DNA from 2 places in the Streptomyces sp. enrichment culture genome. Region 1 is predicted to be linked to the other one. Evidence: riboswitches for the same ligand, from Rfam matches in the RefSeq annotation. Region 1 holds a riboswitch; the other holds the start of a gene.
What was found. A riboswitch is a leader RNA that binds a small molecule or an ion and turns the genes downstream of it on or off. The one in region 1 is predicted to bind cyclic di-AMP.

Region 1 (14,970 bases):
GCGGTGCGGAGCCGGAGGTCGGCGAGCTGGGTCTGGAGCGCGGGGACCGCGTCCTCTGCTTCACGGACGGGCTGGTCGAGGAACACGCGGTGGGCGAGGAGCAGTTCGGGGAGGAGCAGCTGATCGACTGGGTCGACGGGCTGGAGCGCACCTGCCGCGGTGTCCGGGCCGTGGCGCGCTCCTTGTCGCACACCCTCAAGAGGGCACGGGGAGGACACACCACGGACGACGCCACGCTGCTCCTGGTGGAGTGGCGGGGCTGATCGCGCATCCGGTCCGACCGGCGGCGAGGGGATCGCGCTGACACCTGTACACGGCCGTGAAAAACCGCATGGGGGCCGCGCAGCGGGGCACCCGGACCAGATGAGCGAGGCCGCTGGGTCGGCCGCGAGTCCGAGGGCGCCAGCCATGACGACACTCCGCGAACGAAGGATCTACCGCAAGGCCATTCTCCGGTGTCTGTACGGGGCAGTGGAGCGCAACCGTCCCGAGATCAGCGGGGCGGCGCTCCGCGAGCAGCTCGGGATGCCCGACGACGACCTGTCCGCCGCCTGCGTCTATCTGGCCGACGAGGGCCTGATAGCCGTCGACTGGACGTCGCACAACACTCCCGCCACCGCCGCACTGACCCACGAGGGCATCCGGTTCATGGAGGAGGAGGAAGATTCGGGCGAACCCGAGCCGCGCGAGTGACGCGGTCCTCACGTCCCGGTCGTTCCGCTCGGGCGGCCGTGCGGGTGAGCTACGGCCTCTTCCCGGATGCCGGCCATCAACAGCCTCAGCCCGAAACGGAATTGCTCGGCCGACCCGACGGCGAACAGCTCCTCGCCGACGGCGGCGGCCGCGGGCGGCTCGTTCACCATGTCCCGCACCCGCTCCCAGCGCCGGTCCCGCTCTCCCGCCCGGACCGCCATGGCCAGCGACGACGCCAGGCAGGCGACGAGCGTCCGGAAGCACCGCACCGCCGTGGCCGGCGGCAGCCCGCCTTCCTGGAGCGCCGCCAGCACGCTCCCGCCGATCCGCCGGCCGTGCTCTCCCATGGGCGGACGCGCGACCAGGTGCGCCGTGGCCCCCGGATGGCTCAGCGCCGCCTCGCGGAGGGCGTCGGCGGTGGCCGTGACGCGCTCGTCCCATGGCAGGCCGGGGCCCGGGTCCCGCACCTCGGCGATGGCGAGGTCGGCGACGGCGTCGAGCAGGGCGTCCCGATTGGCGAAGTGCCGGTAGCCGCTGTTTCCGGGTCGTACGTGAGGGCTGAACGCTAGACTCGCACGTCCCGGTACTCGGACGACGGGGGCGTTCGTGAGTGACAGAGTCACCCCACTGGATCTGGCCCGGCGGGCGGCGTGGCCGCGGCAGAAGACCGTCGCGAGCGCCGCGCCGGCTCCCGAGCCGGGGCCGTCCGTGCCGGAGCTCACCGCGCTGCTGGAGCAGCGCTACCCGGAAGTCGTCCACTTACTGCGCTGGATCGGCTGCGAGTCCTTCGACGACCTGATGGGGGAGTGGGTCCAGCACCGCGGCGCGGCCTGGGTCGGCGGGGTGCTCGACGCGGGCAGCGACCCTGGGCGGATCGCCACCGCGTGGAAGGACGTCCTCGACGCGCGCTCCAGGTCCATCCTGGTCCTCGAGTCGTTCGTCTTCGAGAGCAACCTGTGCCGGTACGCGGCCCGGGCGGCGACGAGCATGCCGGGCCGGATGCACTACGACAAGACGCTCCACGTGGTCCGGCAGCGCACCGCGCTCTCCCTGTGGGACCACGCGCTGTCCATCAACTGGCGCCGGCCCGTGGTGTTCTGCCGGGCCCTGCGGCTGGCACGGACCTACCTGGTCCACGTGGTGGGGGACAGCGAACTGACCGACGCCGGGAGCAAACTCCAGTTCTCCGGGCGGCTGGGGCAGGCGGCGGTGCTGCTGGCGCGGTTCGAGCAGGTCGGTGTCGCGGACCTGGAGGCGTCGGCGGAGCAGTTCCAGGTCTCGATCGTCGAGGGGAACCCCGCCCAGGACGCGGTGCCCTACCTCCTGGAGTGCTATCTGCGGCTGCACGACCACACGGGCAACCGCGAGTACCTGGGCCGGGCGGTCCGCACGGACCGGGCCCATCCCGACGTGGCCCGCGGCACCACCTGGCACCTGCTCATGGCCGAGATCTGGCTCCGGCTGGCCGACGGGATGCCCAAGGACGACAACTTCGCCGTCTACCTGCGCCGGGCCGAGGAGGCGCTCAGGCTCGCGGGGGAGCCGAGCGGCGGCGAGGCCGTGCAGCAGGTGCTGCTGTCGTGCGTGACCGCCGCCGCCCGCCGGGCCCCGGCGCTGCTCCCGCAGATACGGCTCGGTCTGCGGCGGCTCAACAACCCCTTCGGCCTCGGTGAACACCTGCGCCGGTTCGCGGAGGCCGGCCATCCGGCGGTGGAGCTGCCGGCCGCTCTCGTGCACGCCCTGCAGACCCGCTTCATGAGCTCCACCGAACCGCTGCACCGCCGCCTGCTGTCGGACTGCCTCCGGGCGTACGTCCAGCTGGAGGACGTCGGCGAGATGGACCGCTACCTGCTGCTGCACAACGCGCTCGGGCTGCAGGACGGGTCGCTCGTCAAGACCGGGCCGCTGACCGACGAGCTGAGCCGCATCCGCTACGCCGACGACATGCTGGCCGTGGCCGCGCTGCGCGACAACCGGTCGTTCTGGATCGAGGGCGTCACCCGGCTGATCCGGGAGACGGAGACGAACACCACCTCCTGCGTGCCGCTCGTCCGGCTCGGCCGCGAGCTGGAACGCGGCGGCGTGACCGTCAACCAGGCCGAACGCGGGCTCATGCGGGGCCGGCTGAGCGGCCTCTCGCAGGCCGACCGGTGGATCCAGGCGGTCGCGGACGGCGACCCGGGATTCTTCTACGAGCACGCCGCCGACCGCGCCATCAGCAGCCCCGACCTGGTGCGCCGCAACCTCGGCGGCCGCAGCAACGTGGTGACCGTCGACGACTACCTCGGCTTCACCAACTCCACCCTGGTGTTCAAGCCGACCACGCGGCTCTGCTTCCAGCGCGACACCGAGAAGTCGGCCGCGGTGCAGGCGACGCTGAACCGGATGGGTGCCGAGGGCGAGTTCGGCATCATCGACCTGATCACCACCATCCCGGTCGCCGACCTGCCGCACGGCGACGCGCAGTTCGCGCTCGGCACCGAGATCATCTCGGTGCGCCGCTTCGAGCACGGCACCGTGCTCGCCGAACGGCTGTCGCCCGCCGCGCCGGACTCGTCCTGCGAACTGCTCAAGCGCGCGGCCAGGTTCCTCGCGTACGTGCACGGGTCCGGCGAGCCGCCCCCGGCCCGGGTCCCCGGCGTGCGCAAGGAGGTGCGCAAGGAGGTGAAGATGTGGCTGCGGGCGATCCTGCCCGAGGAGCCGCCCGGCGAGGACAGCGCGCTGTTCGAGGAGTGGTGGGCGCTGCTCGGCGAGAGCGACCTGCCGCCGCAGCCGCGCCGCGACGCCCACGCCTTCAACTGGCTGGTGACGGACACCGACCGGATCATCGCGGTCGACCTGGAGGCGTCGCACTGGCGCCCCATGGGGTACGAGCTCGCCCAGCTCACGGACGACGTGCCGGCGCTCCCGGTGGACCGCTGGGACCTGCGCCGGGAGGTGGTCACGGCCTACGTGGACGCGCTGGCGCGCTGCACGGACGCCCCGGCCGTCGACATGGAGAAGCTGTGGGCCGCCTACCGGGCCTCCCTGCTGGTCCGCTCGGTGCGCAGCCTGACCGACCGCACGGGTGGACCGGGCGTCCGCGAGCACGGCGAGGCGATGCTGGACGAGCTGTGCCTGGACGCCCCGGCCGACGGCGACCCGCACGGCCCCGGCCGGGTTTCCCCGCACGACCTGGCGATCAGGCTGCGGGACGCCTGGGCGGAGCGGCGCGGCACCCCCGGTGACGCCCCGCTGCGCGAACTCAGCGAGGGCCGCAGGCGCCGGATCAGCCGCACCCTCGCCTATCACCTGCGCCATGACCACGGGATCAACCGGGACGGTCAGGGGTGGGTGCCGGTCGACACGCTGGTCGCGGCGCTCGGGCCGAGGCTCAAGGTCTCCGCCGACGAACTGATCAGCGTGGCGCGCGCGGTGACCGAGACGCGCTTCCAGGTGCGCGACGGCCTCATCCGGGCCCGCTATGGGCACTCGCGTCCGGCGGCCGTCGAGTACGAGGTCCGCAAACCGGACGGCCCGCTCTACCACTGCACGCCGACCGCCGCGCTGGGCAGCATCTTCGAGCGGGGTGAGGGGCTGCGGCCCATGACCCGGCAGTGGGTGCACCTGACGACCGACCCGGCGACCGCGCTGAGCGCCGGGCGGCGGCACGGCCCCAGCGTGCTCCTGTGCGTGCCCGAGCCCGACGGGCTGGAGTGCCGGCACGCGGGCGGCAACACCTGGCTCGTCGCGCAGGTGCCGCCGGAGGCGCTGCGGGTGGTGCCGCTGCACCAGATGTTCGCCACGCACGGCTGACCGGCCGCGTCCCGTCGGTCGGTCGGCCCGGCCCCGGCCCGCCCGGTCAGGTCAGCAGGTGGCGGTTCGGGGCCGTCGCCGCCTCCTCGTACTCCGGCAGGACCACCACGTCCACGCCCTTCGCGGACAGCGCGCCGACCCCGTCCGCACCCGTCACGAACGTGTCCGGCTCCCGCCACGCCGTGACCACCCTGCGCACGCCCGCGTCCAGGATCAGCCGGGCGCACGGGCGGGGCCGGGAGGCGCGGTGGGTGCAGGGTTCCAGGCTGCTGTAGACGGTCGCGCCGGGCAGCCTGGGGTCCGCCGGGTCGATCTTCGCCAGCGCCGCCTCCTCCGCGTGGACGACCGGGTCGTCGCTCTCCCGGGAGTGGCCGCGGGCCAGCTCGGCGCCGTCGGCGGCGACCACCACCGCGCCGACGCTGAAGGCGGACGACGACGGGGGGCACTGCCGTGCCAGGTCGCAGGCCAGCGAGAGCCAGTGCCGGTCCGCGGCCGACGCGACGGCGCCGGTGCCGGGGGCGGTCGGCTCGTAGCGCATCAGGACGACGTCACCGACCTGGCGGGTCTCCACCAGGCGCAGGCGGCCCGACTGGTAGGCGCCGGGGCCGAACAGGCGCGGGGCGTCCGGATCGCCGACGAACAGCGGGGCGAGGGCCAGCTGGACCTCGTCGGCCAGGCCCTGCTGGAGGAGCTGGGTGTGGACGGTGCCGCCGCCCTCCACCATCAGCCGCCGTACGCCGCGTACGTCGTGCAGGTCCTCCAGGACGGCCCGCCAGTCGAGAGAGGCGCCCAGCGCCACCACGTCCGCGTCCGCCGCGATGCCCGCCGCCCGCAGGCGGTCCGCGCCCTCCGGCGTCGTGTAGACGACCTTCTGTCCGCCCGTGTGCCAGAACTGCGCGCCGGGGTTCAGGTCGCCGGTCGCGCTGACCGTCACCTTCAGGGGGTACTCCGGCCGTCCGGCCGCCGTCCGGGCCGCCCGGCGCTCGGGGGAGTTGACGAGGAGGCGGGGGTTGTCGGCGCGGATGGTGCCGGCGCCGACGAGGATCGCGTCGACGGATGCCCGTACGTCGTCGACCCGGTCGAAGTCGGCGGGCCCTGACAGCAGGAGGCGTTCGGGACCGGTGTCGTCCAGGTAGCCGTCGAGCGAGACGGCGGCGGAGAGCAGGACGTACGGGTAAGGCATCGGCGCACCCATCTGGGAGACGGCGGATCTTGGTTCAAGTTTTAAGCAAACCTACACTGGGCGGCATGACGACCCGCTGGCTCACGCCCGAGGAGCAGCGCGCCTGGCGCGCGTACATCGCCGCCGCCCATCTCCTGGAGGACGCGCTCGACCGGCAGCTCCAGCGGGAGGCCGGCATGCCACACCTTTACTACTCCGTCCTGGCCGTCCTGTCCGAGGCGCCCGAGCGACGGCTGCGCATGACCGACCTCGCCGGGCAGCTGAAGATCACCCGCAGCCGGCTGACGTACGCCGTGGGGCGGCTGGAGAAGGACGGGCTGGTGCGGCGGGAGGGCTGCGCCAGTGACCGGCGGGGCAGTACCGCCGTCCTGACAGGCGAGGGGATGGCGGCCGTCGAGCGGGCGGCTCCGGGGCACGTCGGGACGGTGCGGGCCGCGCTCTTCGACCACCTCACGCCCGAGCAGGTGGGGCAGGTCGAGGAGATCTTCACCAGGGTCGCCGGGGCTCTCCAGGACGGCCGGGGCGGCGGGGAGGTCCCCTGGCTGCGGCGGTCGGCGCCGCCGTCCTGTTCGTGAGCTGCCTCACCGGCTGTTGCTTTAAGTTTCAAGCATGGGTAGGGTCCTGATCGACAGGCTGCTTCAAAACTGAAGCATGAGGAGTTCCAGCCGCCGACCCGGAGAACCGCATGTCCGACACCCCCGCCGCCACCCAGCGCGCCCGCGTCCGGGTGCCCCTGCAGTTCCACGACGGCTACCGCGTCGACGCCGAACTCGTCACCTTCCACGGCCTGGCCGACGGCCGGGAGCACCTCGCCGCCGTCCTCGGCGACCCCGCCCCCGGCAGCACCCCGCTGGTCCGGCTCCACTCCGAGTGCCTGACCGGCGACGTCTTCGGCTCCGCCCGCTGCGACTGCGGCCCGCAGCTGCGCGAGGCGGTCGAACGCATCGCCGAGCGCGGCGGTGTCCTGCTCTATCTCCGCCAGGAGGGCCGCGGCATCGGCCTCTACAACAAGCTCGACGCCTACGCCCTCCAGGACCAGGGACTCGACACCTACGAGGCCAACCTGGCCCTCGGCCTGCCCGAGGACGCCCGCGACTACACGGCCGCCGCCCAGATGCTCGCCGCCCTCGGCATCACCGAGCTGGACCTGCTCTCCAACAACCCGGACAAGGCGGAGCAGCTGCGCGCCCTCGGCGTCGACGTCCGCGACCGCGTCCCGACCGGCGTCTTCACCACCGCCCACAACGTCCACTACCTGCGTGCCAAGGTCCTCCAGACCCGGCACACCCTGCCGCTGGCCGACCTGACCGGACTGAATGTGGGGTAATCACCGCAGGTCAGGTGCGGTGCGCCGGCGGTGCGGGAGGCCGTGGGAAAACCCTGGCGCGGACGGCTCCCCGCATGGCGTACACTGGTTTCAACGACGCGGGGTGGAGCAGCTCGGTAGCTCGCTGGGCTCATAACCCAGAGGTCGCAGGTTCAAATCCTGTCCCCGCTACTGAAGGCTCAGGGCCGGAATCCATGGAAATGGGTTCCGGCCCTGAGTGTTTTCGCGTTTCCTTCACCCGCCGTGCGCCGGGCGTGCGGCCGAAAACATACGGGTGGCCGTGAAACACGCGGTGGTCGTGAGCTGTCACCGGGAGTGAGTGATCGAACCCCCTCCGCATAACATCTGAGACACCATCAAAAAAGGGAATGCTGCTGAAGTTGTCGCGAAGGCGGGTCAACTCGCCCGGTTTTCGCCGATGCTGGGGCGTACGTCCCGGCAGCCATCCTTAATGATCAAGTGGAACGGCTTGGAAATCACCCCCCGGTTCTATTAACGTCCGATAACGCAGCGCGGTCGTCCCAGCCGTCACAAGAGGCGGCTCCGTGCGCACGCGCCGAATCCCGTAAGGGAACCGGGGAACCACCACCTTGGGGTGAATCGGGCGTAAGCGGTCGTGTCCACACGGCTGATTTACGCGCGTAGGAGACCTTCCTGCTCCGAACCCGTCAGCTAACCCGGTAGGCGAGAAGGAAGGAAAGGAGTACGCCCACGTGGCGTCCAACCGGCCTGCCCCCGGGGCCCCCTTCGTGCCCGGCCAGCGCACCGGCGATCCCGCCGACACCTTGCTCTACGGCGGTCAGCGCACCGATGAGGGGCCGTTCGAGGAGTGGAATCCCACCGCGGAGTCCATTCGCCCCGTACGCGGCCGGCACCGCGTCTCCAAGCAGCGCGGCGGCGGACTCGCCCGCAGCTCCACCGTCCTGGGCGTCGGTGTCATAGCCGCCGTCGGCGCGGGCGGCATGGCCACCGCGCAGACCGGCAAGCCGCCGGTGTCCATCTCGATGCCGGACCTGCCGAACGTCGGCTCGCTCATCTCCGACGACGCCGAGCCCGAGCCCGAGGCCGAGACCACCGCCACCCCGCTCAGCAGCGTCGGCGTCACCGCCGTCGACACCGCGCAGGGCACCGCCGACGCCGGTGAGGCGCTGCGTGCCCGCATCATGGCGCAGGCCGAGCAGCAGCAGGACCAGGTCGAGTCCAAGGCCGCCGCCGAGGCGCTCGAAGCCGCCGAGAAGAAGGCCGCGGAGGCCGCCGCGCAGGCGGAGAAGGAAGCCGAGGCCGAGGCCGCCGCCGCGAAGAAGAAGGCGGAGGAGGAGGCCCGCAAGAAGGCCGAAGCCGAGCGCCTGGCCGAGCTGGCCAAGCAGTTCACGCTGCCGACCTCCTCGTACACGCTCACCTCCACCTACGGTCAGGCCGGCGCCATGTGGTCCTCCGGCTACCACACCGGCCTCGACTTCGCCGCACCCACGGGTACCCTCCTCAAGGCCGTGCACACCGGCACGATCACCCAGGCCGGCTGGGACGGCGCCTACGGCTACAAGACCGTCCTCACCCTGGAGGACGGCACCGAGATCCTCTACGCCCACCAGTCGTCGATCAGCGTGAGCGTCGGGCAGAAGGTCAGCACCGGGGACGTCATCGGACGGGTCGGCGCGACCGGCAACGTGACCGGGCCGCACCTGCACATGGAGGTGCACACCTCCGACGGCGGCGCCCTCGACCCGCTGGCCTGGCTTCGGGGCAAGGGCCTCACCCCCTGATCCCGGCCGGCTTCGAACCCCGGCGGTCCTGACGGCAACCCCCCGACGTCAGGGCTGCCGGTTCACGGAATAGCCGCTTCCCCCGGGGTCGTTGACTTCGAGCATGACTTCTCTGCGCAAGCTCGGCTCCTCCGACCTCGAGGTCTTCCCGCTCTCCCTCGGCGGCAACGTCTTCGGCTGGACCGCCGACCGTGATCAGTCATTCGCCGTCCTCGACGCCTACGCCGCCGCGGGCGGCAACTTCGTCGACACCGCCGACGTCTACTCGGCCTGGATCGAGGGCAACTCCGGCGGCGAGTCCGAGACGATCATCGGCGAGTGGCTGAAGGCCCGCGGCAACCGCGCCGACGTGGTCGTCGCGACCAAGGTCAGCCAGCACCCCGAGTACCAGGGTCTGTCCGCCGCGAACATCAAGGCCGCCGCCGACGCGTCCCTGCGCCGCCTCGGCACCGACCACATCGACCTCTACTACACCCACTTCGACCGGCCCGAGGTGCCGGTCGAGGAGATCATCGGAGCGCTCGACGAACTGGTGAAGTCGGGCAAGGTCCGGCACATCGCCGCGTCGAACATCTCGGCGGAGCGGCTGCGGGAGTCCCTGGAGTTCTCCGACCGGGAGGGCCTGGCCCGGTACGTCGCGCTCCAGCCGCACTACAACCTGGTGTCCCGGGAGACCTACGAGGGCGAGCTCCAGGACGTCGCCGCGCGGGCCGGCCTCGCCGCCGTCCCCTACTACGCGCTGGCCTCCGGCTTCCTCACCGGAAAGTACCGGCCCGGCACCACCGTCGACAGCGCGCGGGCGTCCGGCGCCACCAAGCACCTCCACAGCGAGCGCGGGCGCCGGGTCCTCACCGCGCTCGACGACATCGCCGCCGCCCACGAGGCGCCGGTCGCCACGGTCGCCCTCGCCTGGCTCGCCGCCCAGCCGACGGTCGCCGCGCCGATCGCCTCCGCGCGGACCGTGGAGCAGCTCCCGGCCCTGCTGGGCGTGGCGGAGCTGCGGCTCACGGAGGAGGAGCTGAAGAGGCTGGGAGAGGCCTCCGCGTAAGTCCTGGAACCTGCGGCTAGGTCCGGTAGGGGTTGTACGCCGGATACGGGGCCGTCGCGCCGTACACCGCCGCGCCGTACACCGCCGGGCCGTGCGCCGGTGGGCCGTACGCCGACCACGGCATCAGGACCGGCACCGGCGGGGCCGTGACCCGCGCGGCGTACTCCAGCGCCGGGCGGGCCACCTCGCGGCGGCGCCACAGCTCGTGCAGCAGCTGCCGCTCCCGTACGACGAAGTCCGCGCCGGCCCGGCCCCGCCGCCCCCGGTGTCTGAGGAACGCCAGCGACGTCGCGTACGCCTCGTACTCGGCCACCGCGCGGGACGCCGGTTTGCCCAGGTGGTGGCCGGCGAACTCGCGGGCCAGCCGGCGCGCCCGCATCGAGCCGAGCACGAAGGGCTCCGCCGGCCCCAGCCAGCCCGCCATCACATACGCGGGCAGCTCCTCGCGGACGGTTCGCAGCTCCCGCTGCCGTGTCCAGATCACCAGCCACGTCAGCAGCCCGAACGCGGGCACCATGAATGCGCCGTACACCGCGAAGAACCCGTACTCGCCGAAGGTCGCCGAGCCGTTCCAGAACGCGTGCATGCCCATCGCGAGCAGCAGCCCGCCCAGGGGCAGCAGCACCCGGCGCAGCAGCCGGCGTTCCCCCGACAGCGCGGCGAAGCCGAAGCCGATGCCGGTGAGGACGGTGAACAGGGGGTGCGCGAACGGGGACATCACGATGCGCACGAAGAACGTCGCAGCGGTGACGGAGGCGATGCCGCGGTCGCCGTGCAGCTGGTCGGTGCCGAAGGCGGTGCCGAGGTAGAGGATGTTCTCGGTGAACGCGAAGCCGGTCGCGGTCACCCCGGCTATCACCACGCCGTCGACGATCCCCGTGAAGTCACGTCTGCGGAAGAGGAAGATCAGCAGGATCGCGGCGGCCTTCGCGGTCTCCTCCACGACCGGCGCTATGACGGTCGCGCCCAGGGTGTCCGCGCTGGACGGGTCGGCGGTGGCCGTCGCTATCCAGCGGGTCGCGAAGCTGTTGGCCACGATGGCTATCAGTGCCGCCGCGCAGGCCCCCCAGGCGAAGGCGAACAGCAGGTTCCGCCAGGGGCCGGGTTCGACCCGGTCCAGCCAGCGGAACGCGGCTATCAGCAGCGGCACGGGCAGGATCGCCAGGCCCAGCCCGACGAGGAAGCCCTCGGTGCCGGTCTCCTCCCGCACCAGCGCGAGGATCACCAGACCGGACAGGGCGAGGAGCGTGACGAGCGCGCCGTAGCGCACCCAGGAGCGCTGCCACCAGTGCGCGTGCCGGGGCGCCCCGGGAGGGGGAAAACCGGGAGGCGGGGGGTACGGGGGACTGCTGGCCACGGCATTGACCCTAACGAGGGACGGAGCCGCCCGCGGGGGATCAGACGTCGGCGGGAGGCTGAGCTGACGGTACGTGGGGTACGCGGCGGAAGAGCAGATCGTTCACGACATGACCCTTGTCCAGTCCCTGTCCCTCGAAACGGGTCAGCGGACGGAACTCGGGGCGGGGCGCGAAGCCGCCGTCGGCCCGGGTGTTCTCGAAGTCGGGGTGCGCGGTGAGCACCTCGAGCATCTGCTCCGCGTACGGCTCCCAGTCGGTGGCGCAGTGCAGGATCGCGCCGGGCTTCAGCCGGGTCGCGGCGAGGCTCAGGAACTCGGGCTGGATGAGCCGCCGCTTGTGGTGGCGCTTCTTGGGCCAGGGGTCCGGGAAGTAGACCCGGAGGCCGTCCAGCGCGTCCGGGGCCAGCATCTCGCGGAGCAGGATGATGGCGTCGCCGTTGGCGACCCGGACGTTGGTCAGGCCGTTGCGGTCGGCGAGGTTCAGCAGGTTGCCCTGGCCGGGGGTGTGCACGTCGACCGCGAGGATGTTGGTGCCGGGGTCGGCGGCGGCCATCTGGGCGGTCGCCTCGCCCATGCCGAAGCCGATCTCCAGGACGACGGGGCCGGTGTTCCCGAACAGCTCCGCGAGGTCGATCACCCGCCCGCCGTCGATGTCCAGCCCCCACTTCGGCCACAGCCGCTGCAACGCGTCCGCCTGCCCCGCGGTCACCCGGCTCCGCCGCGGCTGGAAACTCCGGATCCGCCGCTCGAAGTGCGAACCGGCGGGATCGGCCTGCGGCCCCTCGGGAAACCGGGGCTGGCCCTTGGGGCGGCTGGGGTGGCGGGGCGCGGGGGAGCTCAGGGAGTCAGACACAGTGAGGTCGATTTTACGGGCATTGCCTCGGCCGCGGGCAGCCGCGGCGAGCCGCCGCGACGCCTCGGCCGCGACGCCGTTCAGCGCGCCTCCCCCAGCACCCGCAGCACCCTCCGGGCCACCTCCCTGCCGATCGGCAGGGACGCGGTCGCCGCGGGAGACGGCGCGTTCAGCACGTGCACCGCGCGCGCCCCCTCTCGGATCAGGAAGTCGTCCACCAGCGTCCCGTCCCGCAGCACGGCCTGCGCCCGCACCCCGGCGGCGCTCGGCGCGAGATCCGCCTCGGTCACCGAAGGCAGCAGTCTTCGCACCGCCTCGGTGAACGCCCCCTTGGACACCGACCGCCGCAGCTCCCCCGCCCCGTACCGCCAGTGCCGCCGCGCCAGCTGCCACGCCCCGGGCCACGCCAGCGTGCCGCCCAGCTCCCGGGGCCGGACGACGCCCCAGCCGTACCCCTCGCGGGCCAGCGCGGGCACCGCGTTGGGGCCGATGTGGACGGTGCCGTCGATGCCCCGGGTGAGGTGGACGCCCAGGAACGGGAACGCGGGGTCGGGGACGGGATACACCAGCCCGTTCACCAGCTCCGGTCGCCGCAGGTCGTAGTACTCACCCCGGAAGGGGATGATCCGCATCTCGGGGTCGTCCCCGGTCAGCCGCGCGACCTCGTCGCACCGCAGTCCGGCACAGTTCACCAGCACCCGTGCCCGCACGACCGCCCCGTCGGCCGTCTCCACGGCCACGCCCAGTTCCGGCCGCCGGTCCACGCGGACGACCTCCGCGCCGTAGCGCAGCTCCGCGCCGGACGCGGCGGCGAGCCGGTGGGCGACGCCGACGAAGTCGCAGATGCCGGTCGTGCCGACGTGTATGGCGGCGAGGCCGCGCACCTCCGGCTCGTACTCCGCGATCTGGGCCGCGCCCAGCTCCCGCACCGGAATGCCGTTCTCCCGGCCGCGCTGCACGAGGGCGTGCAGGCGGGGCAGCTCCGCGCGGTCGGTGGCGACGATCAGCTTGCCGGTGACGGCGTGCGCGATGTCGTACTCGGCGCAGAACTTGACCAGCTCGGCGGCGCCCCGGACCGCGTACCGCGCCTTGAGGGAGCCGGGGCGGTAGTAGATGCCGCTGTGGATGACGCCGCTGTTGCGCCCCGTCTGGTGCCGGGCCGGGCCCGGTTCCTTCTCCAGCACCATGACCTGCGTGCCGGGCGCCCGGCGTGTGATCGCGTACGCCGTCGACAGGCCGACGATCCCGCCGCCGATCACCAGCACGTCACAGTCGTAGGCGATCTTCCGCACCTGCACCACCTCCCGGTTTCGATAGTGCACTGCGCCACTGACAATGCCCTCAAACCCGGGACGTGTCCGGTGTCACGCCGGGGCCATCAGCAGGGGGCGGGCGCGTTCGCGCAGCTCCACGACGCGCGGCTCGTCGCCGTACGGCTCCAGGCGGTGCAGCAGGTCCCTGACGTACTCCGTGGTCCGCGCGGACGATATGCGCCCGGCGACCTCCACCGCGCGGACCCCCGCCGCGCAGGCCGCGTCCAGGTTGCCGGACTCCAGTTCGGCGACCGCCCCGACGATCAGGCGCAGTCCGTGGGAGCGGACGAACTCCTCGGTCGGCTGCGAGAGGGCCTGCTCGGTGAAGCGGCGGACCTGGCGGGGAGCCTTCAGGTCGCGGTAGCACTCGGCCGCGTCGGCGGCGAAGCGGTCATAGGAGTAGAAGGCGAGCCAGCTCGGGTCGTGGTCGCCGGGGCGGGCCCGCTCCAGCCAGCTCTCGGCCGCCTTCAGAGCCGCGCCGGCCGCCTGGGCGTCTCCCGCGCGGGCGTGCGCGCGTGCCTCGACGAGACGGAAGAAGCTCATGGTGCGGGCGGTGGCCAGGCCCCGGTTGCGTTCCAGGGCGGCCTGGGCGAGGTCCACGCCCTCGTCGCCGAAGCCCCGGTAGGTGGCCTGCAGCGACATCGACGCCAGGACGTAGCCCCCCAGGGGCACGTCGGCCGCCGCGCGGGCCAGGCGCAGGGCCTGGATGTAGTAGCGCTGGGCGGCTTCCTGCTGGCCGGTGTCGAAGGCCATCCAGCCGGCGAGACGGGTGAGTTCGGCGCTGGCGCCGAACAGGGCGCGGCCGACCTCGTCGGAGTAGGAGCCCAGGAGCAGCGGGGCGGCCTCCACGCGCAGGCATTCGGGGACCATGGACGAACGCCAGTCCCCGCCGCCGTACTTGGAGTCCCAGCGGCGCGCGTCCTCGGCGGCCTCCCGCAGTTTCTGCACATCGCTGTGGCCGACTTTGATCGGTGCGCCCGAGCCCTCGGCGGGGTTCGCCTCGCGCGCCACCGAGCTGTCGGCCGGGGTTATCAGCCACCGTGACGCGGGGGTCGCATAGGCGCTCACGGCGAACGAACCGGCCAGCGACTGCCAGATGCCGCCGGAGCCGGCGCGCCGCCCGGCGAGGTCGAGGCGGTACAGCTCGGTCGCCGACTTCACCGCCTGGCCGACGTCCCGGGGGAAGGCGAGACCCACCTCGGGCGCGGGGTCGGCGTCCGCCAGGCCGATCTCGTGCAGCGGCACCGGACGGCCGAGCTTCTGGCCGATCGCGGCCGCGATGAGATGGGGCGCGGCACCCTGCGGGACCATGCCCTTCGACACCCAGCGGGCCACCGAGGTCTTGTCGTAGCGAAGCGTCAACCCGCGTTGGGCACCGAGGTCGTTGACGCGTCGTGCGAGTCCCGCGTTGCTGATTCCCGCGAGGGCGAGAACGGCGCCGAGCTTTTCGTTCGGCCCGCGTTGCTCCCTGGACATGCGCCACCCCTCGACACAGACGGCTGCCGCGCTGGCATAACCGTGCGGCATTCGTAAACCCAGCGTAGTTCGCCGCATCCCAAGCGTTAAGGGGCATTGTTCCGGTTGGCGGGATTGTGGTCCGTACGGCAGTACGGGCCCTGTACGCACCGTTGCGGCGTG
Region 2 (14,970 bases), 1.0 Mb from region 1:
CCCGCCGTCCTCGTCGGCGCCGGTGTCGCCCTCGTCTGGCGCCAGGCGGACAACGCCCGCCGGGCCCGCTGGGTCGAGGTCGGGCGGCGTCGGCGCACGCTCACCCTGCTGCGCGCCGGGGCCGGCGTCCTGCTGGTGACGGCCGGCGTCTCCGGCATCTTCGTCCTGCAGGGCTCCGCCGCTCACCTCGGCTCGGTGCTGCAGGCGGCCCTCGCGGTCCTCGTGGGCATCACGCTGCTCGCCGGTCCGTATCTGGTGCGCATGACGCAGGACCTCTCCGAGGAACGCCTGATGCGCATCCGCGCCCAGGAGCGTGCCGAAGTCGCCGCCCACGTGCACGACTCGGTGCTGCACACCCTGACGCTGATCCAGCGCAACGCGGAGAACGCGAGCGAGGTGCGCCGCCTCGCCCGTGCCCAGGAGCGCGACCTGCGGACCTGGCTCTACAAACCGGAGGGCACCGGCAAGGACGAGGCGGACGAACCCGCCACGCTCGCCGACGCGGTGCGACGCAACGCGGCGGAGGTCGAGGACAAGCACGGCGTGCCCATAGAGGTCGTCGTCGTCGGTGACTGCCCGCTCGACGAGGGCACCGGCGCACAGATGCAGGCCGCGCGTGAGGCGATGGTGAACGCCGCCAAGTACGGTGGCGAAGGCGGCGCCGTCCAGGTCTACGCCGAAGTCGAGGGCAGGACGGTCTTCGTGTCCGTCCGTGACCGCGGCCCCGGCTTCGACCTCGACTCGATACCCGCCGACCGCATGGGCGTTAGAGAATCAATCATCGGCCGCATGGAGCGCAACGGCGGCACGGCCCGGCTGCGGGCGGTGCCCGGTGGCGGCACGGAGGTCGAGCTGGAGATGGAGAGGGCGGAGAAGACGTCATGAGCGACCCGACCGAGGCGAACGGGACGGCGGGAGCGGCGGAACCGGCCGAGCCCGCGGAGTCGGCCGGCCAGAGCACCGGTGAGCGTCGGGTGCGTGTCGTCCTGGTCGACGACCACCGGATGTTCCGTACGGGCGTCCAGGCCGAGATCGGCCAGACCGAGCAGACCGGTGTCGAGGTCGTCGGCGAGGCGGCGGACGTCGACCAGGCGGTCACGGTCATCACCGCGACCCGCCCCGAGGTCGTCCTGCTCGACGTGCATCTGCCCGGTGGCGGCGGCGTCGAAGTGCTGCGTCGCTGCGCTGCGTTGACGGGGGACACCGAGCGGCCGGTCCGCTTCCTCGCCCTGTCCGTCTCGGACGCGGCGGAGGACGTGATCGGGGTGATCCGGGGCGGCGCGCGGGGTTACGTCACCAAGACGATCACGGGCTCGGACCTCGTCGACTCGATCTTCCGGGTCCAGGAAGGGGACGCGGTCTTCTCTCCGCGTCTCGCCGGGTTCGTCCTCGACGCGTTCGCCTCCACCGACGCGCCGCCGGTCGACGAGGACCTCGACCGCCTCACCCAGCGCGAGCGCGAGGTGCTGCGGCTCATCGCCCGGGGGTACGCGTACAAGGAGATCGCCAAGCAGCTGTTCATCTCCGTGAAGACGGTCGAGTCGCATGTCTCCGCCGTCCTCAGGAAGCTTCAGCTCTCCAACCGGCACGAGCTGACGAGATGGGCGACGGCGCGGCGGCTGGTGTGACGGCCGCCGGGGCGGCGCCTATCGCCGGAGCCGGAGCCGGAGCCGGAGCCGGAGCCGGTGCGGGGACCGGAGCCGCTCAGCGGTGCCCCGGCTGCGGCGCCGGCACGGCTCGCAGAGCCCACCGGTAGTGCCGTACGGCCTTCGTCACGCCGATCAGCCCCGTCACCCAGAGGATCAGGCCGATGCCCATGCCCAGGGCGGCGTCGTAGTAGGCCGACCGGCCGGGTTCGGCCTCCGCCGCGGCCGCGAAGGAGGCCCACAGGCCGATCGCGCAGATCAGCATGGAGGAGAGCAGCCAGAAGAGACTGAGGCCGGGGGAGCGCAGGCGGGCGTCGGTCGGCGGGTGGGTGTCCAAGGCCAGCCAGGCGTCGATGAGTTCCTGTATCCGCCGGTCACGGCGGATGGCGAGGGCGACCGCGATGACGGACGGGGCGAGTGAGGCGAGGCCGAGGAACGCGAAGACCGGGCCGAGGATGAGGCCGAGAGGGTCCTTCTCCTCGATCTGCTGGAGCGGCAGTACCAGCAGCGACCAGCCGATGATCGCCGCGACTGCCAGCAGCCACAGCAGCAGGACCCGGTGCACCCCGAGGCTGCGCCGCCGCAGGTCCTCCAGCGCTCTCCCCCGGTCGGCCAGCAGCGCCGCCCGGTCCGGCCAGGTCCGGATGTGGGGCGGCGGCGGAGGCGGAGGCAACGGGGAGCGGGGCATCGGGACCTTCCGGCGGACGGGGACTGCGTGGACGTGGGAAGCGGCGCACACCGCCTCGGCGCCCGACGCTACCGTGCCGCCGTGCTCATGCCATGCCCGTGTCGATCCCGTGTGGCGTGTTCACACGACGCGCGTGGCGCCCGCGAACGGCATCTCGTCGATCGGTGCCACCCGTACGGGAGCCGAGGGGTTGGGGGCGTGGACCATCTGCCCGTTGCCGACGTAGATGCCGACGTGGCTGATGCCGGAGTAGAAGAACACCAGGTCACCGGGGAGGAGTTCGGAGCGGGTGACACGGCGGCCGGCGCCGATCTGGGCGTAGGTCGTGCGGGGCAGGCTGACGCCGGCGGAGCGGTAGGCGGCCTGGACCAGTCCCGAGCAGTCGAAGGCGTCGGGGCCGGTGGCGCCCCAGACGTAGGGGCTGCCGAGCTTGGAGTAGGCGTAGGAGACAGCCGACGCCGCACGGGAGCCGGGTGCCGTGACCGCCCCGCCCGGGGCCGTCAGGCCGTCCCGGGCCGCCGTCGCGTCCCGTGAGGCGCGGTCGGTGCCGGTGCCGTCCTGCGCGAACCGTGCCCGCTCCTCGGCCGTGAGCCGGGACAGGAGCCGGCGGGCGGCGTCCAGCTTGCCAGTGACCGTCTTCTTGTGCCGCTCCAGTTCCGCCTGACGCGAGGCCAGCGAGGCCACCTCGACGCGGGCGGCACCGCGCAACTGCTCCAGTTCCCGTAGTTGTTCGCGGACGCTGGAGACGGTGGTGGTCTGCCGGTGCTCGGCCCGTTCGGCGAGCGAGGCGCCGTCGAGGTACCGGTCGGGGTCGTCGGAGAGCGCCAGTTGCAGTGCGGGGGAGAGGGCGCCGCGGCGGTACTGTGCCGCGGCGATGGAACCGAGGCTGTCCCGTTCCGCGTTGAGCCGTTCCGCCCTGCGGGCCGCCTGGTCCTGCAGGCTGGACAGCCGCCGACGGGCCGCCTCCGCCTTCTCCTTGACGCCGTTGTACTTCTCGGTGGCCACCTCGGCCTCCTGGTACAGCTTCTCCACCTTGGCCTTGACCTGCGCCGGCGTCAGCTCCGGCTCGGCGTGCCCGGTCCCGTCGAAGGCCGTCGCGGTGGCCGCGCCCGCCAGCGCGATGGTCGCCGCCGTACGGGCCCTGTGGCCGCCGGCCAGGCGCTTCCGGGGCTTGCGGTGCGCTGCCACGTGGACTGCACGTCCTTTCCATGACCGGGGATCCGCGCGGTCCGGCGGTGGTCCCGCACACGGGAGCGGGACCGCCGCCGGGCCTTCTCGGCGGAGACGTCCGGCTGCCGCCCCTGGCCCGGGCGGCGGTGGGGAGCCGGACGCCTGGTGGAGGACGCTAGGCCCGGCTGTATCGGGACGGTAACGGGATGTGCGGAAGTGACGGGAGCGGGCCGCCGGACGACCGGATGCGACCGCGATCTCGTCGCGAAAGCGTCGATGGCACGTGGGGACCTGACCGAAGTGACGATTCTGTGAGCCGCGTGAGGGGCGGGATGCTATGCGCCGCATATATCCACTCGTCCACTCGTGACAGCCGCGTATCCACCGGTGCCGGCCTCCCGTGCCCGGGTGCCTTCGGGCGTCCCGGCGCCGGGGCGGTGTCGGGCGACCGGTGACCGCCTCGTTAGGCTCCGGCCTCATGGACGTACTCATCCATCTCTTCGTCGGCCTGCACATCATCGGCATCGCCTCGCTCCTCGGCGGCTTCCTCACCCAGATGAAGGCGATGGGCCAGGGCACCGCCCGCTTCGTCCCGGCGATGCTGCACGGCGCGCTGACGATGCTGGTCACCGGCGTGATCCTGGTCGGTCTCAACCAGGCCGACGACCAGACGGTGAACAACATCAAGATCGGCGTGAAGCTGGCCCTGCTGATCGTCATCCTCGGCCTCGTCTACGTGAAGCGGGACGACGAGAAGGTGGACAAGGGCCTGTTCGGCCTGGTGGGCCTGCTGACGACGGCGAACGTCTTCATCGCGGTCCTCTGGACCTGAGGCCCGCCGCGCCCTGCCGCGGCGTCCGGGGCCGTACGGCGGCCCGGGCGGCCGCGGCCGCGCCGACGGCGACCGCCAGCCAGGCGGCCACCGTCACCCACAGCAGCACCTCGCCCGGCCACGCCAGCCAGGAGACGCCGACGGCGGATGCCACGGACAGCGTCGCCGCCGCCGTCATCCCCATCGGGAACACCGTGGACCAGCGGCGCACGTCGTATAGCAGCCGGGGCCGGACGATCTCGGCGGTGAGCAGGACGGCGTACCAGGACAGATCCAGCACGAGCAGTGCGAGGGTCACGTCGTGCAGGACGCCCCGGTCGTCGACGTTCCACAGGGAGAGGTCCGGGCCGTCTGCGGCGATGAGCTTCGAGCCCGCCAGCGCCGAGATCGCGAGCGCCCCGCCCGCGACCCAGTGGTCCCCGCCGCCCTCGATCACCTGCCGTGGATCGAAGCGGGTCAGGGCGAGCCCGTAGATCACGATCCCCAGCCAGAACAGCACCAGAGCGGTGTGCGCGAGCCAGGCCGCAGACTCCGTCGCGGCGAGGGTCGCCGCGAGCACCGCCAGGCCCTGCGTCGCCACGCACGCCAGGAACACCGAACCCGGCATACGCCTGCGCCAGTGTCTCACGCTCAGCACCAGCAGCACCGGCCACAGTACGGCGGCCAGTGCCAGCAGCGCCCCCGCCGAAAGCGTCCAGCCCAGCGCGGCGAAGCGGGTTCCCAGCACCGTCGTCGCCGCCACGGCGGTCAGCGCGGCCGGTGTGCCCGCCTGGATCAGCCACTGCTTCCGCTGCCCCAGCAGGAGGACGAGGAATTCCGCCGCCAGCGCCAGCCAGGCGGCGCCGGCCACCACCAGGAAGACGCGGGAGACGACCTCGCGGCCCGCCAGGTGGAGGCCGACCGAGACGATTCCGGTCGCCATCACGGCGGCCCCGGCCGCCGGCGCGCGCCGCGCCCACCAGTCGAGGAGGGGGGAGGTGCCGGGCATGGCCCGATGCTATGGAGCCCTGCGCGCCCTGCGAGCGGGGCACGCGCGCGGGCGCGGGGAAATGCACGCGGGCGCGTGCAACCGGGTGCGCACCCGCGCTCGCGTCAGGCCGGACGCACCACGCTGTGGATGGACGACTCGCCGTCGTAGTAGATCGACTCCTCCCGGACGTACGCCCCGGGCTTCGGCGCGTGGATCATCATCCCGTTGCCGATGTAGATGCCGACGTGGGTGACGTCGTCGTAGAAGAAGACCAGGTCGCCGGGCTGGGCGGCGCCGATCGCGACGGTGGTGCCGGCGTTCACCTGGTCGTAGGTGGTGCGGGGGAGGGTGACACCGGCGGCCTTCCAGGCGGCCTGGGTGAGGCCGGAGCAGTCGTACGAGCCGGGACCCGTGGCCCCCCAGACGTACGGCTTGCCGATCTGCGCGCGGGAGAAGGCGATCGCCTTCTCGGCCTTGGCCGCGTACGTGGAGTCGGTCGAGGTGGAAGTGTCGCCGGTGCCGGTCTCCGCCTGAGAGGTCTCTTCCTGCGCGGTCTCCTGCTGGGCGGCCGCCGCTTCCTCCGCCTCCTGCTGCCGCCGCTGCTCCTCCGCCGCCTGCTGCTGACGGGCCAGCTCCGCGGCCTTGCGGGCCGCCTCCTCCTGCTTGCGCTTCTCGATCGCCGCGAGCCGCGCCTTCTCCTCGGCGGTCAGCTGCGACAGCAGTTCCCGCGCGTCGGCGAGCTTCTTCTGGACGGTCGCCTTGGCCGTCCTGAGGTCGGTCTGCGACTCGGTGAGCGTCTGGAGGCTCTCGCCGGCCTCGCGACGCTTCTCCATCGTCTCGGCCTGCTGGTCGAAGTAGTCGTCGACCGCGTCCTTCTGCCGGCTGGTCAGCCGGCCCATCAGCTGGTTCTGGTCGAAGTAGTCCTGCGGGGAGTCCGCGAGCAGGAAGGTCGCGGTGTCCGGCACGGCGGACCCGGTGCGGTACTGCGCGGCGGCGTACGACCCCAGCTCCTCACGTGCCTCGTTGAGCTTCTGGGTCCGCTTGGCGACGTCGTCCAGGAGGGCGTCGACGCGCTTGCGCTGCTTGGTGGTCTTCTCCTTGACCGCGTTGTACTTCTCGGTCGCCGACTCCGCCTGGCGGTAGAGATCGTCGACCTTCTTCTCGACCTCCTCCAGGCTCGGCTTGTCGTCGGCCGAGGGGGTGGCGCCGGCGGTCTGCGAGAGCAGGGCCACGGAGGTGAGGGCCGCGGTGGCGAGGGCGGGGGTGCGTATGCCGGCCACGCGCGGGGTGGGACGCGACTTGCGGTGCGACGCCAAGGGAGGCGACTCCTTCCATCGGCCGCCTACCGGGTTAGCTGTCGGGTTCGGGCGGGTCGTTCGGAAGGGTTGCCCTACGGCTCCTCCCTGAAAGGGAGGGGCCGATTCACCCCAGAGTCGGTTGGGTCCCCGGCTCCGGTCGCCGTACGGGCGCGCCGGACTCGGCGGAGGCCGCGCGGCCCGGCGAGGTTCGCCGGTGGGGGTCGTACGGCCTGCCCGGCACGGTAGCCAACTCGTGTGGCTGCTGTGAAGGTTGGTGGGTGATATGCCCGATACATTTCCGTGACCTTCCGAAAGGTGTCGCTCGCCGTCGCCGAGCCTGAGCACCCCGTGTCCGACCTGCGCGGTAGCCGGGTGGACGCGGTGCGTGACGCGCCCGGTTCCCCGGTGACCGCCGGACCGCGGCGGCTGTGATGTTCTGCGGGCGGCCCTCGGTTGTCAGTGGGGCGCCCTAGACTCGGAGAGCGATGAGCAGCCTCTTTGACGACAGCTTCCTGGCGGACCTCCAGGCCCCGCGGGCCCACGCGGAGGAACCCCCGCCGCCGCCCGAGGACGATCACGTACCGGAGCCGATCCCGGACGATCTGTTCGGCGGGAAGTTCGACGTGCCCCCGGACCGGGACGAGTACTACCGCGACGGCGCCCCCCGCCCCGCCGTGGACTCCGCCGCGCTCCTGGAAGGGCTGAACGAGAACCAGCGCGCCGCCGTCGTCCACTCCGGCTCCCCGCTGCTCATCGTGGCCGGCGCCGGCTCCGGCAAGACCCGCGTGCTCACCCACCGCATCGCCCACCTGCTGGGCGAGCGGGGCGTCCACCCGGGCCAGATCCTCGCGATCACCTTCACCAACAAGGCCGCGGGCGAGATGAAGGAGCGCGTCGAGCAGTTGGTGGGCCCGCGCGCGAACGCGATGTGGGTGATGACCTTCCACAGCGCGTGCGTGCGCATCCTGCGCCGCGAGAGCAAGAGGCTCGGCTTCACCTCCTCCTTCTCGATCTACGACGCCGCCGACTCCAAGCGCCTGATGGCCCTGGTCTGCCGTGATCTGGACCTGGACCCCAAGCGCTTCCCGCCCAAGTCGTTCAGCGCCAAGATCAGCAACCTCAAGAACGAGCTGATCGACGAGGAGGACTTCGCCGCCCAGGCCTCCGACGGCTTCGAGAAGACCCTCGCCCAGGCCTACGCCCTGTACCAATCGCGGCTGCGCGAGGCGAACGCCCTGGACTTCGACGACCTGATCATGACGACGGTCAACCTGCTGCGCGCCTTCCCGGACGTGGCCGAGCACTACCGCCGCCGCTTCCGCCACGTCCTGGTCGACGAGTACCAGGACACCAACCACGCGCAGTACGCCCTCGTCCGCGAGCTGGTCGGCACCGGCACGTACGATGAGGACGTCCCGCCGAGCGAGGGCGACATCCCGCCCGCCGAGCTGTGCGTCGTGGGTGACGCCGACCAGTCGATCTACGCCTTCCGCGGCGCGACGATCCGCAACATCCTCCAGTTCGAGGAGGACTACCCGGACGCGACGACGATCCTGCTGGAGCAGAACTACCGCTCCACCCAGACGATCCTCTCCGCGGCCAACGCGGTCATCGAGCGCAACGAGTCCCGCCGCCCCAAGAACCTGTGGACCAACGCCGGCCAGGGCGCCCGGATCACCGGCTACGTCGCCGACACCGAGCACGACGAGGCCCAGTTCGTCGCCGACGAGATAGACCGCCTGACCGACGCGGGCGACGCGAAGGCCGGTGACGTCGCCGTCTTCTACCGCACCAACGCCCAGTCCCGTGTCTTCGAAGAGGTCTTCATCCGCGTCGGCCTGCCCTACAAGGTCGTCGGCGGTGTCCGCTTCTACGAGCGCAAGGAGGTCCGGGACGTCCTGGCCTACCTGCGTGTCCTGGCCAACCCCGAGGACTCGGTGCCGCTGCGCCGCATCCTGAACGTGCCCAAGCGCGGCATCGGCGACCGCGCCGAGGCGATGATCGACGCGCTCTCCCAGCGCGAGAAGATCAGCTTCCCGCAGGCGCTGCGCCGCGTCGACGAGGCGTACGGCATGGCCGCGCGGTCCACGAACGCGGTCAAGCGGTTCAACGCGCTCATGGAGGAGCTGCGCACGATCGTCGAGTCCGGCGCGGGCCCGGCGACGATCCTGGAGGCGGTGCTCGAACGCACCGGCTACCTCGCCGAACTGCAGGCCTCGACCGACCCGCAGGACGAGACCCGGATCGAGAACCTCCAGGAACTCGCCGCCGTCGCCCTGGAGTTCGAGCAGGAGCGCGCCGAAGGCGAGACGGGCACGCTGGCCGACTTTCTGGAGCAGGTCGCGCTGGTCGCCGACTCCGACCAGATCCCCGACGAGGAGGACGGCGACGGCGTCATCACCCTGATGACCCTGCACACCGCCAAGGGCCTGGAGTTCCCGGTCGTCTTCCTCACCGGCATGGAGGACGGCGTCTTCCCGCACATGCGCGCCCTCGGCCAGACCAAGGAGCTGGAGGAGGAGCGCCGGCTGGCGTACGTCGGCATCACGCGCGCGCGGGAACGGCTGTATCTGACGCGGTCGTCGATGCGCAGCGCCTGGGGCCAGCCGCAGTACAACCCGCCGTCCCGCTTCCTGGAGGAGATCCCGCCCACGTATGTCGACTGGAAGCGCACCGGGGCCGTCGCGGCTCCGGCGGGCCCGGTCTCCGGTGTGGCGGCCTCGCTGTCGTCGTCCCGCTCGCGCTCGTCGGCGTCCGGCGCCTCCGGGTTCGCCACCAGCCGGACCGCGGAGAAGTCGGTGGTGTCGCTGTCCGTCGGCGACCGGGTCACGCACGACCAGTTCGGGCTCGGCACGGTGGTCGCGGTCAAGGGCACCGGCGCCAACGCCGAGGCGACGATCGACTTCGGCGACGCCAAGCCCAAGCGCCTGCTGCTGCGTTACGCGCCGGTGGAGAAGCTCTGACGTGAGAGAGCCCCCGCCGGACACGGCGGGGGCTGCGGCCCGGAGCGGGCGGGGGTTGCGGCGCAAAAGGCTAGGAGGGCTCCAGTCCGTGGCTGCGCAGCCAGGACAGCGGGTCTATGGCCGAGCCACCGCCCGGGCGGACCTCGAAGTGCAGGTGCGGGCCGGTGGAGTTGCCGGAGTTGCCGGAGTACGCGATCGGGTCGCCGGCCTTGACGGTCGTACCGGAGGCGACGCGGTACGTGGAGAGGTGGCAGTACCAGGTCTCCGTGCCGTCCTTGGCGGTCACGATCATCATGTTGCCGTAGGCGCTGTTCCACTCGGTGCGGACGGTGCCGTCGGTCGCGGCCATCACGGTCGTGCCGTAGGCCACCGGGAAGTCGATGCCGGTGTGCAGGGACATCCAGTTGATGCCGGACTGGCCGTAGTAGGCGCTGAGTCCGTGCTGGGCGACCGGGAGGGCGAACTTCGGGCGGAGCCGCTCCTTGCGGGCGGCCTCCTCGGCGGCGCGCTTCCGCTCGGCCTCCTGCTGGGCCTTGAGGTCGATGCGCTCCTGGGTCCGGCTGGCCCGGTCGGCGAAGTCGTCGGCCTCGGCGGAGAGGCTTTCCAGCTGGGTGTCCAGCTTGTTGTTGGCTGCGGACGGTTTCACCGGCTGGGCGTCGGCCGCGGTCGTCGAGGACTCCTGGGCGTCGTCGGAGGAGAAGGTTCCGACGGAGGCGGCCGCGATGCCCGCGACGCCCATCACACACGCCGACGGCACGGCGACGGTCAGCAGCGCGGACCGTTTGGCGGGCGTACGGCGGCGGGAGCGGGAGCCGCTGCGGGAGGCCGCGCGCGAGACCGGGGCGGGGGTGCTCTCCTCCTGGTCGTCGAGGAGCGCGGTGACGGTGGGAAGTTCGCCGGTGGCGGCCGGGCCGTCCTCCGGAGGAACGGTTTGCCCGTGCTCCTCGTAGGAGGTGCCGTCGTCGTAGCCGGAACCGGTGGCGTCCTCGTAGGACGGGGTGTCCTCGTACGCGACCTGGTCGAAGGACGCCGTCGCCTGCTGCTCGGGCTCGCCGCCGTCGGTGTTCCACTGCGTGGCGTCGTACGCCCCGGTGTCGAAGACCTGCGTGCCCCACTCCCACTGCTGGGTCTGGTCGGCCGGGCCGCCAGTCTGCTCGGGCTGCAGCCAGGCGCTCGCGTCCCACTGGCCGCTGACGTCGGGCGCCGTGGCCTGGTGCGGGATGCCGCCGAACTGCTGGTAGCCGGTCGCCCAGGTGGTGCTGTCGTAGGCGCCCGTGTCGTAGGCGGCGTGGTGCTGGGCCGCGTACGGGTCCTGGCCGAGGGTCTGGTGGCTGCCGGTGGACCACTGGGTCGCGTCGTACGCGCCGGTCTCGTGGCCGCCCGCGTTCAGATCGCCGAAGAGCGGGTCCGCCTGGAACGTCGTGGTGGGCCCGGTCGGGTGGCCGGCGGCGTCAAAACCGCTGGCCTGATAGCCGCCGTATGTGGTGAGGTCGCCGTAAGGGGCTTCCTGGGTGCCGTACGACGCATAGGGCGCCGAGGCGGCGTCGGAAGCCGGAGCCGGGGTGGTCATGCTCCCCGACGGGTGACGGTCGTTCACCAACTTCTCTTTCGCCTCGACAACAGGGGCTGCCAGAGCAGTGCGGCGACTGTACCCGGCGGTACGCGGGCACGACAATCTTCGGCAGGTTTCGTGCGCGGGGGAAACGGGCATTCGGCCGTGTTTCGGGGGAGGGCGGGCACGACTTTGGCTTTGTGTTCGGTGAGCGTTCGATTTTTTACGGCTTTTCGACGTCGGTGAACGGGCTGTGACAACCGGGTGTTGAGGTCCCTTAAGACATTCCTGGGGTGGGGGATGCTCAGGCCACGGTGATGCCGCCGGTGCCCGGAATGGCGTCCGCGGTGGCGTCCGCGGGGGTGCCCGAATCCGTCTGATGCGCCTCGTCGAGAACCTGCCGTACGACGGAGGCGACGGCCGGGTGCACGGGCAGCGCGAGATGCCCGATGCCGGTCACCCGGATGTTCCGGGTCGCCAGATCGGGGTGGTCGAGGCGGGCGGCCTCCGGCGGGTCCATCACATGGTCGAGATCGCTCCAGAAGCTGACGAACCGCGTACGGCAGCCGGGCGCGGGCCCCGCCAGTTCCTCCAGCACGTCGGAGCCGGGGCGCATCTGCCGTGCGATCGGGTGCGCGTTGGCGAGCCGCGCGACCCGGGTGCCGGAGTGCGGGGTGCCGAGCGTGACCAGCGTGCGCACGCGGTGGTCGCCGCCGAGCCGCTGCACGTAGTAGCGCGCGATCAGGCCGCCGAGGCTGTGGCCGACCACGTCCGCCCGTTCGCTGCCCGTGCGCTCGCAGATCTCCTCGATGTGCCGGCCGAGCAGGGCGGCCGCGGTGCGGATGTCACAGGTGAGCGGTGAGTAGTTGAGCGATTCGACCCGCTGTCCGCCGTGCTGGGCGAGGCTGCGGCGCAGCAGGACGAAGACCGAGCGGTTGTCGATGAACCCGTGCAGCAGGACGACCGGCGGCCGGTCCTGCGTCGGCAGCCGCAAGGGCGCCGTCTCGGGCGACCGTGAAGGCGATGGCGGGGCCGGGGGGCGGCGTTCCTGGGTGATGCCGGAGGGATAGAGCAGGAGGTGGCCCGCGAGGATCGCGATCTCCAGGGCGGTCGCCTTCAGGAGCGCCGTGGACAGGCCGGTCAGGCCGCCGGGGAGGAGGCGGCAGACGGGTGGCAGCGGCAGTGAAGGAAGGGGCGGAAGCGCCCCGATGATCGGTAAGGCCTTCATGGCCGACCTCCTGTCGGCACGCGGGAGGACGGCTCCGGCCCCCGTATGCCCTTGGGGGAGGCCGCGGCGGAGGTGGACGACGCGGCTCCCGTCGCGCAGGGTCCCGGCCCGGCCCGCGGGCCGTCGGCTGCCGCGGCGGGTGGGTCGCGACGGCTCGGAACGGTGCGCTGCGAATGTGTCCCACGTGTGATTTCCCCCTCGCTCTCCACCGCGAAACTGCCGGTTGCGGGATGCTGGAGATAACGTTCGTTCACTTCCCGGTGGTGGCGGACCGCGCGGTGCGCGCGCAGCGCGTGTGTGAGGGGCGCCACAAGTGCGGCATATGTGATGTGTGCGGTGCTTGACGGTACGGATGGATGTAGTCGCTTCATGGAGGCAGTGATGGGTGTGGCAGCCGGTCCGATCCGCGTGGTGGTCGCCAAGCCGGGGCTCGACGGCCACGATCGCGGGGCCAAGGTCATCGCGAGGGCGCTGCGCGACGCCGGTATGGAGGTCATCTACACCGGGCTCCACCAGACTCCCGAGCAGATCGTCGACACCGCGATCCAGGAGGACGCCGACGCGATCGGGCTGTCCATCCTCTCCGGCGCGCACAACACGCTGTTCGGGGCGGTGATCGACCTGCTCAAGGAGCGTGACGCGGCGGACATCCTGGTCTTCGGCGGCGGGATCATCCCCGAGGACGACATCCCTCCGCTGAAGGAGAAGGGCGTCGCGGAGATCTTCACGCCCGGCGCGACGACGGCGTCGATCGTGGAATGGGTGCGGGCGAACGTGCGGCAGCCGGCCGAGGCGTAGCCCCTCGTCAGGCGCCGGACGGAGCTTCGCCGCCGACCGGCGCCGGTCCCAGTTCCTCGGCCATCGCCGCCCGCAGCCGCAGCGTGGTCACCAGACGCTGGAACGCCTCGGCCCAGTACCCGCCCGCCCCCGGTGACGCGTCCTCCGCTTCCTCCGGTGCGGCCAGGAGGCCGTCGAGGCGGCGCGCCTCCGACGGGTCCAGGCAGCGCTCGGCCAGTCCCATCACCCCGCTGAAGCTCCACGGGTAACTCCCCGCGTCACGCGCGATGTTCAGCGCGTCGACCACCGCCCGCCCCAGTGGCGCGGCCCACGGCACCGCGCACACCCCGAGCAGCTGGAACGCCTCCGACAGGCCGTGGGCCGCGATGAACCCCGCCACCCACGCGGCCCGTTCGTCCGCGTCGAGCGTGCCCAGCAGCTTGGACCGCTCGGCCAGGGACACCGCCCCCGGGCCGCCCGCCTCAGGCGACGAGGGGGTGCCGAGGAGGGCTCTGGACCACTCGGGGTCCCGTTGCCGGACCGCCGCCCGGCACCAGGCGGCGTGCAGTTCGCTCCGCCAGTCGTCCGCGACCGGCAGGGCCAGGATCTCCCTGGGCGTACGGCCGCCCAGCCGGGCCGGCCAGGTCGCGAGCGGCGCCGACTCCACCAGCTGTCCGAGCCACCACGACCGCTCACCCCGCCCCGCCGGGGCCTTGGCGATCACGCCGTCGCGCTCCATGCCGGCGTCGCACTCGTGCGGTGCCTCGACGACGAGCGTCGGGGTGTCGGCGGTGTGGTCGACGGCCACGCAGGCCGCCGCGCGGGACGCCATCCGCCCGGCCAGCGCCGAGCCCGGCAGCGCCGACAGCAGTTCCGCCGCCGTCGCCCGGACGTTGCGGCTCCGGTCGGCGAGCGCCTGCTCCAGGAACGGCTCGTCCTCGGGGCTCAGCCCGGTGCGCAGCGAGTCCAGGAACATCAGCCGGTCCTCCGCGCGCTCGGTCGGCCAGGTTCCGGCCAGCAGCTCGCGCGCGGCCGCCGGATCGTGCGCCCGGACCGACGCCAGCAGGGCGACCCGCTCGGCGAAGAGGCCCTCCTGCCACAGCCGCCGCACCCCGTCCGCGTCCGTCGGCCGGGGGAGCGCCGTATCGCCTCCGGGTGCCGAGCGCAGGGCGAACCGCCAGTCCGGGTTCAGCCGGGCCAGCCACAGGGCGCGCGGCCCCGCGAACGCCAGCGCCGCCGGCCGCAGATCCGTGCGCCCCCGGGCCGCGTCCAGCAACGCGGGCAGGGCTTGCGGGGGCGCCGCGAAGCCGCGGGCGTTGGCCGTCGCCAGCCACTGCGGCAGCAGCTCCATCAGATCGGGTGCGGTGCCCCGGCGCCCGCCGCCCGCCGTGCCGGACCGGTCGGCGAGCAGCATCGCGAGCCTGCGGGCCGCCGGGGCGGGCAGCGCCGGGCGCGGGTCCTCGGGTGCCGGTTCCGGGCGCCGCGCTGCCCGCGCGGGGCGCAGCCCGGCACGTCTCCGTACGGTCTCCACGGCGGCCGCGTCCAGCAGCGCCGCCGGCGCCTGGGGGCCCGGCGCGACGCCGGGTGGCGTACGGCGCTCCGTGCCGAGCAGCGCGGCGGTGACGAGCTCCTCCCAGGCGCCCGGGGCGGGCGGATGCGCGGGAGCGGAGGTCCTGGTCACGAGGTTCCTTTCCTCCGGGCGCTTGCCGGAGTGGTCGAGGGCCCATCGGTGGCGGGTGTCCGCTCGGCGGGACGGACACGCCTGCCGGGACGGCAGGAGGAGGGCTGCGGCCTCAGTGCAGGGGCACCGCCTCCCCGGCGCCCCGCGGCCAGGCCGTCAGGGGGG

Region 2: linked by a shared signal. The riboswitch ahead of ACSU6L_RS14670 (NlpC/P60 family protein) and the one ahead of ACSU6L_RS19650 (M23 family metallopeptidase) in region 1 are both predicted to bind cyclic di-AMP.

The regions. Positions count from the first base shown of each region.
Region 1 is NZ_OZ186847.1:4,492,382-4,507,351, forward strand. It holds gene ACSU6L_RS19610 (PP2C family protein-serine/threonine phosphatase) at 1-263, shown strand, start outside; gene ACSU6L_RS19615 (hypothetical protein) at 409-693, shown strand; gene ACSU6L_RS19620 (TetR/AcrR family transcriptional regulator C-terminal domain-containing protein) at 702-1,316, opposite strand; gene ACSU6L_RS19625 (RNA 2'-phosphotransferase) at 1,300-4,488, shown strand; gene ACSU6L_RS19630 (dihydrofolate reductase family protein) at 4,535-5,671, opposite strand; gene ACSU6L_RS19635 (MarR family winged helix-turn-helix transcriptional regulator) at 5,737-6,246, shown strand; gene ACSU6L_RS19640 (GTP cyclohydrolase II) at 6,357-6,998, shown strand; tRNA gene ACSU6L_RS19645 (tRNA-Met) at 7,096-7,169, shown strand; cyclic di-AMP (ydaO/yuaA leader) riboswitch at 7,543-7,700, shown strand; gene ACSU6L_RS19650 (M23 family metallopeptidase) at 7,712-8,761, shown strand; gene ACSU6L_RS19655 (aldo/keto reductase) at 8,865-9,809, shown strand; gene ACSU6L_RS19660 (PrsW family intramembrane metalloprotease) at 9,826-11,166, opposite strand; gene trmB (tRNA (guanosine(46)-N7)-methyltransferase TrmB) at 11,207-12,019, opposite strand; gene lhgO (L-2-hydroxyglutarate oxidase) at 12,100-13,320, opposite strand; gene ACSU6L_RS19675 (MFS transporter) at 13,384-14,808, opposite strand.
Region 2 is NZ_OZ186847.1:3,456,905-3,471,874, reverse strand. It holds gene ACSU6L_RS14700 (ATP-binding protein) at 1-885, shown strand, start outside; gene ACSU6L_RS14695 (LuxR C-terminal-related transcriptional regulator) at 882-1,628, shown strand; gene ACSU6L_RS14690 (hypothetical protein) at 1,705-2,334, opposite strand; gene ACSU6L_RS14685 (NlpC/P60 family protein) at 2,455-3,522, opposite strand; gene ACSU6L_RS14680 (hypothetical protein) at 3,983-4,336, shown strand; gene ACSU6L_RS14675 (tellurite resistance/C4-dicarboxylate transporter family protein) at 4,314-5,324, opposite strand; gene ACSU6L_RS14670 (NlpC/P60 family protein) at 5,429-6,622, opposite strand; cyclic di-AMP (ydaO/yuaA leader) riboswitch at 6,630-6,799, opposite strand; gene ACSU6L_RS14665 (hypothetical protein) at 6,905-7,036, shown strand; gene pcrA (DNA helicase PcrA) at 7,090-9,567, shown strand; gene ACSU6L_RS14655 (peptidoglycan DD-metalloendopeptidase family protein) at 9,638-11,164, opposite strand; gene ACSU6L_RS14650 (esterase/lipase family protein) at 11,424-12,347, opposite strand; gene ACSU6L_RS14645 (cobalamin B12-binding domain-containing protein) at 12,729-13,145, shown strand; gene ACSU6L_RS14640 (DUF5691 domain-containing protein) at 13,153-14,805, opposite strand; gene ACSU6L_RS14635 (SWIM zinc finger family protein) at 14,918-14,970, opposite strand, start outside.